2 regions of the Paraeggerthella hominis genome follow, and region 1 is predicted to be linked to the other one. Evidence: predicted binding sites of a transcription regulator. Region 1 holds the regulator's gene; the other holds the start of a gene.
What was found. The regulator LexA, encoded in region 1, represses DNA repair genes until DNA is damaged. The targets are predictions, from matches to a motif close to CNAACANNTGTTNG.
Positions count from the first base shown of each region.

Region 1 (5,627 bases):
TATGCCTGCTTTGCATCTTCCGGTTCAGTCCGGGTCCGATGCCGTCTTAGCTGCGATGAATCGTCGCTACACGCGCGAGCACTACCGGGGCCTTATCGCCAAACTGCGCGACGCCTGCCCCGATATTGCGCTGTCGACCGACATCATCGTAGGCTTTCCGGGAGAGACCGCCAAGGATTTCGAAGATACCTACCGATTGCTTGACGAGGTGGGCTACCACCAGGTGTTCACGTTCATCTATTCGAAGCGCGAAGGCACGCCTGCCGCTTCCATGGACGATAGCACCCCGCGCGAGGTTATCCAGCAGCGTTTCGATCGCTTGGTGGACCTTGTGCAGGACAAGGCGTTCGAGGCGAATCAGAAAGACCTGGGAGCTACGGTGGATGTGCTGGTAGAGGGCGGATCGAAGCGCGACGAAACCCTTCTGACGGGCAAGAGCCCGAAGAACCAAACCGTTCACGCAGCTGTTCCTGCAGGGCTTTCGGTGAAGAGCCTGACCGGCCAAACGGTACGCGTGCGCATCGACGAAGCGAAAACGTGGTATCTGGCAGGCGAGGTTGTAGACGGTGTTTAGCCTTTCGGCCCCCGTTGTATGCGTCGTAGGTCCCACGGCATCGGGCAAGACTGCGCTTGCGCAAGCGCTTGCTTTCGAATTGAACGGCGAAGTGGTCAGCGCCGATTCGATGCAAGTGTATCGCGGTATGGACATCGGCACGGGAAAGCTCCCTGTTCGGGATCGCATCGTGGCCCACCACGGATTCGACTTGGTCGACCCGGGCGAGCCTTATTCGGCGGCGTTGTTCCAGGCGTATGCGCGAGATTGTTTTCTTGACGTCGACGCGCGCGGACGAAGAAGCGTGCTCTGCGGCGGTACGGGGTTTTATGTGCGCGCAGCGATAGACGATTACGATTTTCCCAAAGGCGAGCAGGTCGGCAATCTTGTACGAGATCGTTGCAATCGCATTGCGCAGGAACAAGGCCTTGAAGCTCTATGGAATCTTCTTGCGGATCGCGACAAGGAGAGCGCCGCTTTGATTCCGCCTGCCGACGTGAAGCGCGTTGCTCGTGCCTTCGAACTTCTCGAGGACGGTACGACGTATGCCAAACAGCGCGCCAAACTTGCGCAGTTGCCGCAATGCGTTCCCGCCGTGTTCGTGGGGTTGGCGGTCGATCCCGATGTTCTTCGCGCTCGGATCGACGCACGTGTCGACCAGATGATCGAAGACGGCTTGGTCGACGAAGTGAAGCATCTGCTCCAAAAAGGGTTCAGAAACGGAATCACGGCTCCGCAGGCTATCGGGTACAAAGAGATCGTTGCCGCGCTTGACGGTGAAACTACCATGGAGGAAGCGATTCTCAGTATCAAAACGGCAACGCACCGGTACGCTAAGCGACAACGTACCTGGTTTCGCAAAGATACGCGCATCCGCTGGATCGATGCAAACGCTCCCGATGTGCGTGCGATGCTGCGCGCGTCTTTAGCGGTTCTCGAAGAAGCTCAACCGCTTGCAAGCGGTTGTTGAAGATAGCGATGTTCTCTGGGAAGGATGGCTTGATGTCCGATTTCGAAGCAGTGATTACGCGCGGCATGACGCCTACTGCCGAAGTACGGCGCGAACGGGCCGTTCTTGTGGGGGTCGACCGACCCGGAACCGCATGGCCCTTAGCCTCGTCGCTTGCAGAACTCGAGCGGTTGGTAGATACGGCGGGAGCCGACGTCGTCGCCAGCACGACGCAAAAGCTCGAGGCGCCGAATCCTCGCACCTTCGTAGGCACGGGCAAAGCCGAGGAAGTTGCCGAGCTCGCACGCGCCCATGCTGCGGACCTCGTCGTTTTCGACGATGAACTGACGCCTTCTCAGCAGGCGAATCTGGAGAAGGTGGTAGGGCGCGATGTGAAGGTCATCGACAGAACGGCCCTTATCCTGGACATCTTCGCCTTGCATGCAACCAGCAAGGAAGGTCGTCTGCAGGTGCGGCTAGCTCAAAACCAGTACTTGCTACCTCGCCTACGCGGCATGTGGGCCCACTTGGCATCGAACCGCATGGGCGGCGGTGTGGGATCGCGCTTTGGCGAAGGCGAGAGCCAGCTCGAAGTCGACCGGCGCATGGTTCGCAAGCGAATCACTTCGATCAAGCGCGAGCTCAAGCATCTTTCTGAAGTGCGTGCGGTGCAGCGTGAAAGTCGCTACGAGAGCGGCATGTTCAAGGTGGCGTTGGCGGGCTATACGAATGCGGGTAAATCGAGCTTGCTCAATCGTCTGACGAAGGCCGATGTGCTTGCGTACGACAAGCTGTTCGCCACGCTGGACTCCACGACGCGCAAGTTCGAGCTTCCTGAAGGCCGGGAAATAACCATCACCGATACGGTCGGGTTCATTCAAAAGCTTCCGACGACGCTTGTCGAGGCGTTCAAATCGACGCTTGATGAGATTACGGGCGCGGATTTGGTACTGCATGTAGTGGATGCTTCTTCAGAGGAATACCAAGGTCAGATAGATGCCGTCGATGCCATTCTGGGTCAAATTGGCGCTCAAGATCTTCAGCGCATTCTCGTGTTCAATAAATGCGACCTGCTTGACCAGGAGCATCAACATGCGCTCGAGACGCGTCATGCTCAGACTCGGTTCGTTTCCGCCGAAACAGGGGAGGGGATCGCGGGGCTGATCGAGCATATCGCGCGCGTTGCTTCCGCGCATGACGATCACCTGAGCGTGTTGCTACCGTACCACCGGGGGGATCTTGTTTCGCTTGCGCACGAGCGTTGCCATATTCTATCGGAGACCCACGAAGAGCAGGGAACGAAGATCACCATGCTGGCATCGCCTTCGTTTTCCGGATTGTTCGCGCCGTTCGTTTGCGAAGAATAAAACAACGGGCAGTTTCCAGGTCGCGTGCTTGCTGCATCATGCGAATCCTTGCTAACCGCATCGCAGCACACGAGAAGATCTGCGCGTCAGGCCCATGTTAGAGTTGCTCTAACATGGGCCTGAAATCGTTTCGCCACCATAAGGGAGTGCGTCTCTCTCGAAAAACCGCTTACGCTTAAAGACGGCGAAACACTGCGACTACTTTGCCCGCGATGGAGCAATCTCGGGTGATGATGGGATCCATGGAGGAGTTCTCCGGTTGCAGCCGAATATGATCCTGCTCTTTAAAGAAGCGCTTGACAGTTGCACCGTCGTCGATAATCGCCACGACGATATCCCCGTTGTTCGCAACGGGTTGCTCTTTCACTACAACATAGTCACCGTCGTTGATCCCGGCTTCAATCATGCTTTCCCCGCGAACCGATAAAAGGAACGAGGGAGAATCCCCCACTATATCGGTCGGGAGAGAGATGGTGTCAGTAATGTTCTCTTCCGCAAGGATGGGAGAGCCTGCTGCAACGTTTCCGACCAGCGGAACGTTCACGACCTTGCTGAAACTCGGCTGCACGACGTTCGTTGCAAGCGCAGCATCTTCAAGAGGATAGGTAAGCGCTATAGAACGGGATTTGAGCGGGTCGCGCTTGATAAGCCCCTTGTCTTCAAGCGCTTTCAAGTGAACGTGCACTGTGGAAGGGGAGGAGAGCCCCAAGCTTTGGCAAACCTCGCGCACGGTAGGGCCGTACCCCTTTTCGCGAATGCACTCTTCAATGCAATCAAGTACAGCCTGTTGGCGCTTCGTCACTTTTTCGGACATACTCCATCCTTTCCTAAAAGCGAACAAATGTTTTGATTTTATGTTGACATGAACCTTTGTTCGCTCTATTATATACGCGAACAAAGGTTCTACGCAAGGGCAAGGAGGCAGAAAGATGAAGAATTTCGAGGTGCGCTACCCGACTGACGGCACGTCTGATGGTTTTGAAGTTCGATCGATTTCTGCCTCCCGCCCAGGATCATGCGGTACGCTCCAAGGCTTTGTTCGGACTTTACGGCAGGGCAATTGTCGCGGGCGGGCTTATGATCGCTTTAATACGGGGCAGGCCGTTGCGGGTGGAATTGTTCTTACGGCTTGTTCTTTTGCCGGCGTGCTCTTGAGCTTGTAACTGAGACGGTTTTCAAGCGGCGCATGTGATTGCACAGTGGAGGCGTTGGTTTTCTTGCAGTGATCAAAGAACGCGATTGAACCACTATATGTAGTATGTTAGGCTAGGGTAAATTCGAGAGAAGGAGTCCAGCCTATGCGTTGCCCAGCCTGTGGAAATCCTGAATCGAAGGTTGTCGATTCCCGACCTTCCGAAGACGGCACGGCTATACGGCGCCGTCGCGAATGTCTTGATTGCGGCCGACGATTCACCACGTACGAACGACTAGGCGACAACCCCTTGCTCATAATCAAAACGGACGGATCGTCCGAAGCGTACGACCGTCAAAAGCTCATGCGCGGCTTGCTTATGGCATGCGCGAAAAGGCCTATATCGCCTGAACAAATCGGATCGCTTATCGACAGTATAGAGAGCGAGCTCCGCAACGCCTCCAAGAGCGAGATTAAATCGAAAGAACTAGGCGATATGGCGCTTGTCCGTCTAGCTAAGCTTGACGATGTGGCTTACGTTCGCTTTGCGAGCGTGTACAAGGACTTTCAGAACGTCGAAGAATTCTCGGCTGCACTTGAAGGGTTGCGATACCATGACTGACCTTACAATACCAGTAAAACAGCTCGATCCCAGTTTACCCGTACCCGCGTATGCCTACGCAGGCGATGCGGGAGTTGATTTGCGCGCAACCTGCGATGATGTGCTGCAACCTTTTGAACGAAAGCTTGTTCCCTGCGGCCTTGCGATGGCAATACCGCAAGGCTACGCGGGCTTCGTCCTTCCGCGAAGCGGGCTGGCCATTAAGCACGGCATTTCCCTGGTGAATGCACCCGGTTTGATCGACAGCAACTATAGAGGGGAGATAAAGGCGGTTCTCGTGAATCTCGATCCCCAAACGCCGTTTGAAATCAAGCGCGGCGATCGTATTGCTCAGTTGGTTGTCATGAAGGTTCCGGACATCGCTTTCGAGTCGGCCGATGAGCTTCCTGAGAGCAGCAGGGGCGCGGGTGGTTTCGGCAGCAGCGGAGTGCGTTCGTAAGACAATGCGATCAGCTTAGAGTTACTCTAAGCTGCAGTACAAAAGTACTTAGAGTTACTCTAAGTACTCGAATTCTCGACTGAATAGACTAGGACACGAACGAAAGGGATCCGACGTGAGCGGCGTGCCATGTTACAGCATAAGCGACGTTGTCGACACGACGGGTATTTCTGCATTTACGATTCGCTATTACGATAAGTGCGGCTTCTTTCCAGATCTCGCGCGTGATCATCGTGGTGTGCGTTCGTTTTCACACGCTGACATCACGCAATTGCTGTTTGTGGATGCATTGAGAAAAAGTGGGCTTTCAATCGAGGGTATTCAGTACTTCGTGAAGCTGCAGAAACGCGGCGTTGCGACGCAGGCTGAACGCTTGGAAATCGTCAAAGACCAGGAAACTGTCCTCGAGTACCAGATCAGCGAATTGAAGGAAAGCTTGAAGCGCTTGCATGCAGCGAGTATGGAGTTGTCGGCAAGCGATTCGAGCCAATAGCGCACCATGGTATAGTTTGATAACAGGTCATCGAAAATCATTGCGATTTCCGATGACCTAGGAGTCGCGAAA
Region 1 is NZ_JAJNOQ010000001.1:154,790-160,416, reverse strand. It holds gene miaB (tRNA (N6-isopentenyl adenosine(37)-C2)-methylthiotransferase MiaB) at 1-574, shown strand, start outside; gene miaA (tRNA (adenosine(37)-N6)-dimethylallyltransferase MiaA) at 567-1,523, shown strand; gene hflX (GTPase HflX) at 1,556-2,869, shown strand; gene lexA (transcriptional repressor LexA) at 3,045-3,683, opposite strand; gene LQE90_RS00690 (hypothetical protein) at 3,799-4,032, shown strand; gene nrdR (transcriptional regulator NrdR) at 4,168-4,623, shown strand; gene dut (dUTP diphosphatase) at 4,616-5,062, shown strand; gene LQE90_RS00675 (MerR family transcriptional regulator) at 5,178-5,555, shown strand.

Region 2 (5,627 bases), 120 kb from region 1:
TGCGCCAGATCGCCAGCAAAGTGAACACCGCGTTTTTGTCGCTTTCGGTGATATGCGTCATGCTGTTCTTCTCGTTGACCGTGTTCTCCACGGGCGCGGGCTTGGTGAGCGTGTTCACGGGGGATCTCGAGCGAAGCACGCAGTTCGACGCCACGCTCACGGCCAACGTGTACTTGGGCCATGGCGATTTGGCGCAGGATCGCCTTGAGAAGATGCGCGAGGAGGATCCCGCGGAGGCCCAGGCATACCTTCAGCGGGAAATGGAGCGCGCTCGACAGCTGCGCGAAGAGGGCGAGTCCTGGAACTGGGACATCGCTGCGCGCATTTCCGCCGGCGCCCCTTCATGGAACGACTTCGTGAAGGAATCGGTTCAGGCCGACCTGTACCAGCCGGCCGAGGGAACCACCACGTACGGCGAGTTCATGGATCGCTACCAGGTGGGCACGGGCAATTCCCTGCAGGATAGCGGCATTCGCACTCAGCCTCTGATGGTCGTGGGCGAATCGCAGTTCAACGCCGTACGCGCGTTGACCGGCCAAGACCCGGTCAACGTGGGGGAGGACGGCTACATTGTGAGCAATGCCGTGAGGGCGGTCGAGGACCTGGCGCGCGCGCTGGCCGAAAAGGGACGCCAGGTGAACGTGGCGGGCCGCACGCTCACGGCGACGGGCGCGTACGTCGAGCAGGTGCTGGCCACGTCTCCGTTCGTCAACGATGCGGGCATCGTGGTCGTGCCCGATTCCGTGATCGCCGAGGTGCGCGCGTCCGAAGTGATGCCCTACATGAGCTATCTGGACGTGAACTACTCCGTGGATGCGGCGCAGGGCGACAAGATGCTCGACGACGCTTTGGCTCAGGCGTTTCCGCCCGACAACCAGCAGACGAACGCCGGTTGGTCGTACGGGTCGCAGCCCTGGCCCGTAACCACGGTCATGACCAAGTCCGGAGTGATCGAGCAGGCGGGCGGCATGAACGTGCTCATCACGTACTTGGCGCTCTACATCGGGTTCACCTTCCTGATCACCACGGCGGCCATGCTGGCCATCCAGCAGCTGTCGGAGACGAGCGATTCCCTGCCGCGGTACAAGGTGCTCGCGCAAATCGGCTGCGATCGCCGCATGATCTTGGGGTCGCTGCGCACGCAGGTGCTCGTGTACTTCTTGGCGCCGTTGGGGCTTGCCGTATGCCATGCGGTGTGCGCCGTCAGCGTGATCGGTTCGAGCGTGTTCGACCTGCTGGGCGTGTCCGTGAGCGGCCCCATCCTGATGACGGGCGCGCTGACCGTGCTCGTGTACGGAAGCTATCTGGCGGTGACGTACTTCACGTGCCGGGGAATCATCAGAAGCTCGCTCGGATCGAAGCTTTTGGGATAGGCTGTCTGCGCGATCGAACGTGCGGGCATCCGTTCGGGCGTCCCGCAATGAGTCGGAGGCCCCCTTGTCTCGGCGAGACGAGGGGGCCGCTTATTTTCCGAGCAGGTGCCGAATGGCGGCTACGGGATGCTTTTTCAGCATGCGGGGGCCGGCGTAGCGCATCACGGCGCGAATCTGCTCGCGCATCTCGGGCTTGTAGCACTGGTTTCCGCATTCCTCGCACGAGGTTTTCACGTCCATCTTGCGGCAGCGCTCGGTGCGCAGCACGGCGTACTCGTCGAGGTGGGCGCATGCGGGGCATACGGCTTCGCCGCAGTGAGCTTGCTCGGTGCGTTCGGCGCTTTTGTGGTTTTCCGCGCAGTAGAGGGCGACCATCTGCGAAATGGTTCGCTTTTCGCGCTCGCGCCGTTTGGCTGTTTTCGGGGTGTCTTCCATAGGCGGCACTGTACCACAGCTTGCGCGTCGCGATTCCCCATCGAACGAAATGTGCGTAAACCTTGAACAAGAACACACGAACAAATGTTTTTGCGCTATCTCTGGGCCGTGTGCGCTACAATGAACGATTGCATGGAAATGATAGTTTTCAGGTATCCATATTTGCTCTCTTGAACCGGGAGCGGGGATGCCGATTGAACGATAGAGGAAGAAAGAGCGGAAGCGCACATGGGACAGAACGCCATCGTTATCAAAGGTGCCCGCGAGCACAACCTGAAAAACGTCGACCTCGCCATTCCCCGTGACGAGCTGGTCGTCATCACGGGCCTGTCGGGCAGCGGCAAGTCGAGCCTCGCGTTCGATACGATGTACGCCGAGGGCCAGCGCCGCTACGTCGAGAGCCTTTCGAGCTACGCGCGCATGTTTCTCGGCCAGATGTCCAAACCCGATTTGGACAGCATCGACGGCCTGTCGCCGGCGGTGTCCATCGACCAGAAGACCACGAGCAAGAACCCGCGTTCCACGGTGGGCACCACTACCGAGATCTACGACTACCTGCGCCTGCTGTTCGCGCGGGTGGGCGTGCCGCACTGCCCCGAGTGCGGGCGCGTCATCAAGAAGCAGACCACCGACCAGGTGACCGACGAGATTCTGGCGCTCGCGCCCGACGCGAAGGCCATTGTCATGGCGCCGGTGGTGGCCGGTCGCAAAGGCGAGTTCACGAAGCTGTTCGCCGATTTGCAGAAGGAGGGCTTCAGCCGCGTTCGCATCGACGGCGAGATCGTGAAGCTTGACGGCGAGCCGCGCACGCTCAACAAGAAGATCAAGCACTTCATCGACGTGGTGGTGGACCGCGTGCAGTTGAAGGAGAGCGCGACGAGCCGCATCGCCGAAGCGGTGGAGCTGGCGACGAAGCTGGCGGAGGGGCGCGTGCTCGTGCAGGTGCTGGGCGAGGACGGAAGGCCGCTCGGCGAGGGCGGCGGCAAGTCGAGCGGCGCCACGGGCGGCTTGGGCGAGGGGGAGCATATCTTCTCCTTGGCGCTCGCGTGTCCCGAGCATGGCCATTCCATGGACGAGCTGCAGCCGCGCGATTTCAGCTTCAACGCCCCTTACGGCGCCTGCCCGGATTGCCTGGGCATCGGAAGCCGCGAGGAAGTGGACGCGTCGCTCGTGGTTCCCGACCCGTCGCTCACCTTGGCCGAGGGCGTGATCGCCCCGTTCAAGACTGGCAACTACTATCCCCAGGTGCTGCGCGCGGTGGCCGAGCACATGGGCACGGACGAGAACACTCCGTGGGAGGACATGCCCAAGAAGGCTCAGGACGCCATCTTGCACGGGCTGGACGGTCAGAAGGTGCGCGTCGACTACGTGACGGTGGACGGGCGCGAAACCTACTGGTACATCGAGTGGGAGGGCGCGCTGGCCGCCGTGCAACGCCGCTACCAGGAGGCCCAAAGCGATTCCCAGCGCGAGAAGCTGGCCACCTACTTCGCCGTGGTGCCGTGCCAGACGTGCGGCGGCAAGCGCCTGAAGCCGGAGATCCTGGCCGTGACCGTGGGCGGAAAGTCGATCCACGACGTAACGGAAATGAGCGCGGCGGATTCCCTGCGGTACTTCGAGGGGCTTTCCTTCGACGGCCAGGACGGCCATATCGCCGGGCCCATCGTGAAGGAGATCAAGGCTCGCTTGAAGTTCTTGGTCGACGTGGGCTTGGACTACCTGACGCTCGAGCGCGCCACGGCCACGCTGTCGGGCGGCGAGGCGCAGCGCATCCGCTTGGCCACGCAGATCGGGGCGGGCCTTATGGGCGTGCTCTACATTCTGGACGAGCCGTCCATCGGCTTGCACCAACGGGACAACGAGCGCCTTATCGCCACGCTCGAGCACCTTCGCGACCTGGGCAACACCGTCATCGTGGTCGAGCATGACGAAGACACCATCCGAAGCGCCGACTTCGTGGTGGACATGGGCCCGGGCGCGGGCGAGCACGGCGGGGAAGTGGTGGCCGCCGGCACCCCGGAGGAGGTCATGCGCACGGAAGGGTCGCTTACCGCCGACTACCTGTCGGGCCGTCGCGCCATCGAGGTGCCCGAGACGCGCCGCAAGCCGCGCAGGGGGTCGCTCAAGCTGACGGGCGCGACCGAGAACAACCTGAAGAACGTCACCCTCGAAATTCCCTTCGGCACGCTGACCGTGGTGACGGGCGTGTCGGGTTCGGGCAAAAGCTCGCTGGTCACCGACACGCTGGCCCCGGCGCTGGCGAACCGCGTGAACCGAGCGCATCGCCGCACGGGAGCGTACCGCAAAATCACGGGCCTGGACAAGATCGACAAGGTCATCAACATCGACCAGAGCCCCATCGGGCGGACCCCGCGCTCGAACGCGGCCACGTACATCGGCTTGTGGGACGATATTCGCGCGCTGTTCTCCTCGACGCAGGAGTCGAAGGCGCGCGGCTACGGGCCCGGACGGTTCAGCTTCAACGTAAACGGCGGCCGCTGCGAGGCGTGCAAGGGAGACGGCCAGATCAAGATCGAGATGCACTTTCTGCCGGACATCTACGTGCCGTGCGAAGTGTGCGGAGGCGCGCGCTACAATCGCGAGACCTTGCAGGTCACGTACCGTGGCAAGAACATCGCCGACGTGCTTGACATGACGGTGGAGGACGCCTTGGCGTTCTTCGAGAACATCCCCGGCATCAAGCGTAAGCTGCAAACGTTGTTCGACGTGGGGCTGGGCTACATCCGCCTGGGCCAGCCCGCCACCACGCTGTCGGGCGGCGAGGCTCAACGCGTCAAGCTGGCCAGCGAGCTGCAGCGTCGCCAGACCGGCAAGACGTTCTACATCCTGGACGAGCCCACCACGGGTCTGCACTTCGAGGACGTGCGCCAGCTGCTCATCGTGCTGCAACGCTTGGTGGACGCGGGCAACACCGTACTGGTCATCGAGCACAACCTGGACGTCATCAAGTGCGCGGACCGCATCGTGGACCTGGGTCCCGAAGGCGGCGACCGCGGCGGCACGATCGTGGCGCAGGGCACGCCGGAGGAAGTGGCCCAGGTCGAGGGCAGCCATACCGGTTCGTTCGTGAAGCGCATGCTGGGCTAGCGGGCGGATTTCGCGCCGTTTATGCGGCGCAATGCATATATTGCGAGAATTTACCGATTCTTGTCTTTACCAAGGCCGTCGCGCGTGAGACTATACGCGGCGGCCTTGGCGCTTGACGGCGCCGGGGAAGCATTCGGAATCGATCAAGAGTCGGAGGAGACGTGGCGGAAGCGGTAGCGGCGACGGGTGGAAGGCGCCATGTGGCGCGCGGTGTGGCGTGCGCGTTGGCGGGCGGCATCTGCTGGGGCTTTTCGGGTACCTGCGCGCAGTTGCTCATGGAGTACGGCGCGCCGGCAACATGGATCACCTGCGTGCGCATGCTGATAGCCGCCGCATTCTTCCTGACCATAACCGCTATGCGCAACTGGCGCGATCTTGTTGCGGTGTTTCGCGACTGGCGCTCGCTTGCCGAGATAGCCGCCTTCGCGGTGTTCGGCGTCGTGCTCACGCAGATCAGCTACCTGTACGCCATCGAGTACACGAGCGCGGGGGTGGGCACCACGCTCGAGCAGGTGGGACTCGTCTTCATCATGCTGTACGTGTGCCTGCGCAAGCGTCGCTTCCCGAAGCTGCGCGAAGCGGGCGGCCTGCTGCTTGCCCTTGGCGGCATGCTGGTCATCGCGACCCAGGGCGACTTCGGCGGCCTGGCCATTCCGGTGGAGGGCCTGGCCTGGGGCCTTCTGTCTGCCGTCGCGCTATCCTTCTACACGC
Region 2 is NZ_JAJNOQ010000001.1:274,885-280,511, reverse strand. It holds gene LQE90_RS01220 (FtsX-like permease family protein) at 1-1,373, shown strand, start outside; gene LQE90_RS01215 (nitrous oxide-stimulated promoter family protein) at 1,464-1,808, opposite strand; gene uvrA (excinuclease ABC subunit UvrA) at 2,037-4,916, shown strand; gene LQE90_RS01205 (GNAT family N-acetyltransferase) at 5,078-5,627, shown strand, end outside.
Region 2: uvrA (excinuclease ABC subunit UvrA) is a predicted target of LexA. The motif match lies at 1,886-1,899, and genes of this name have one in related genera.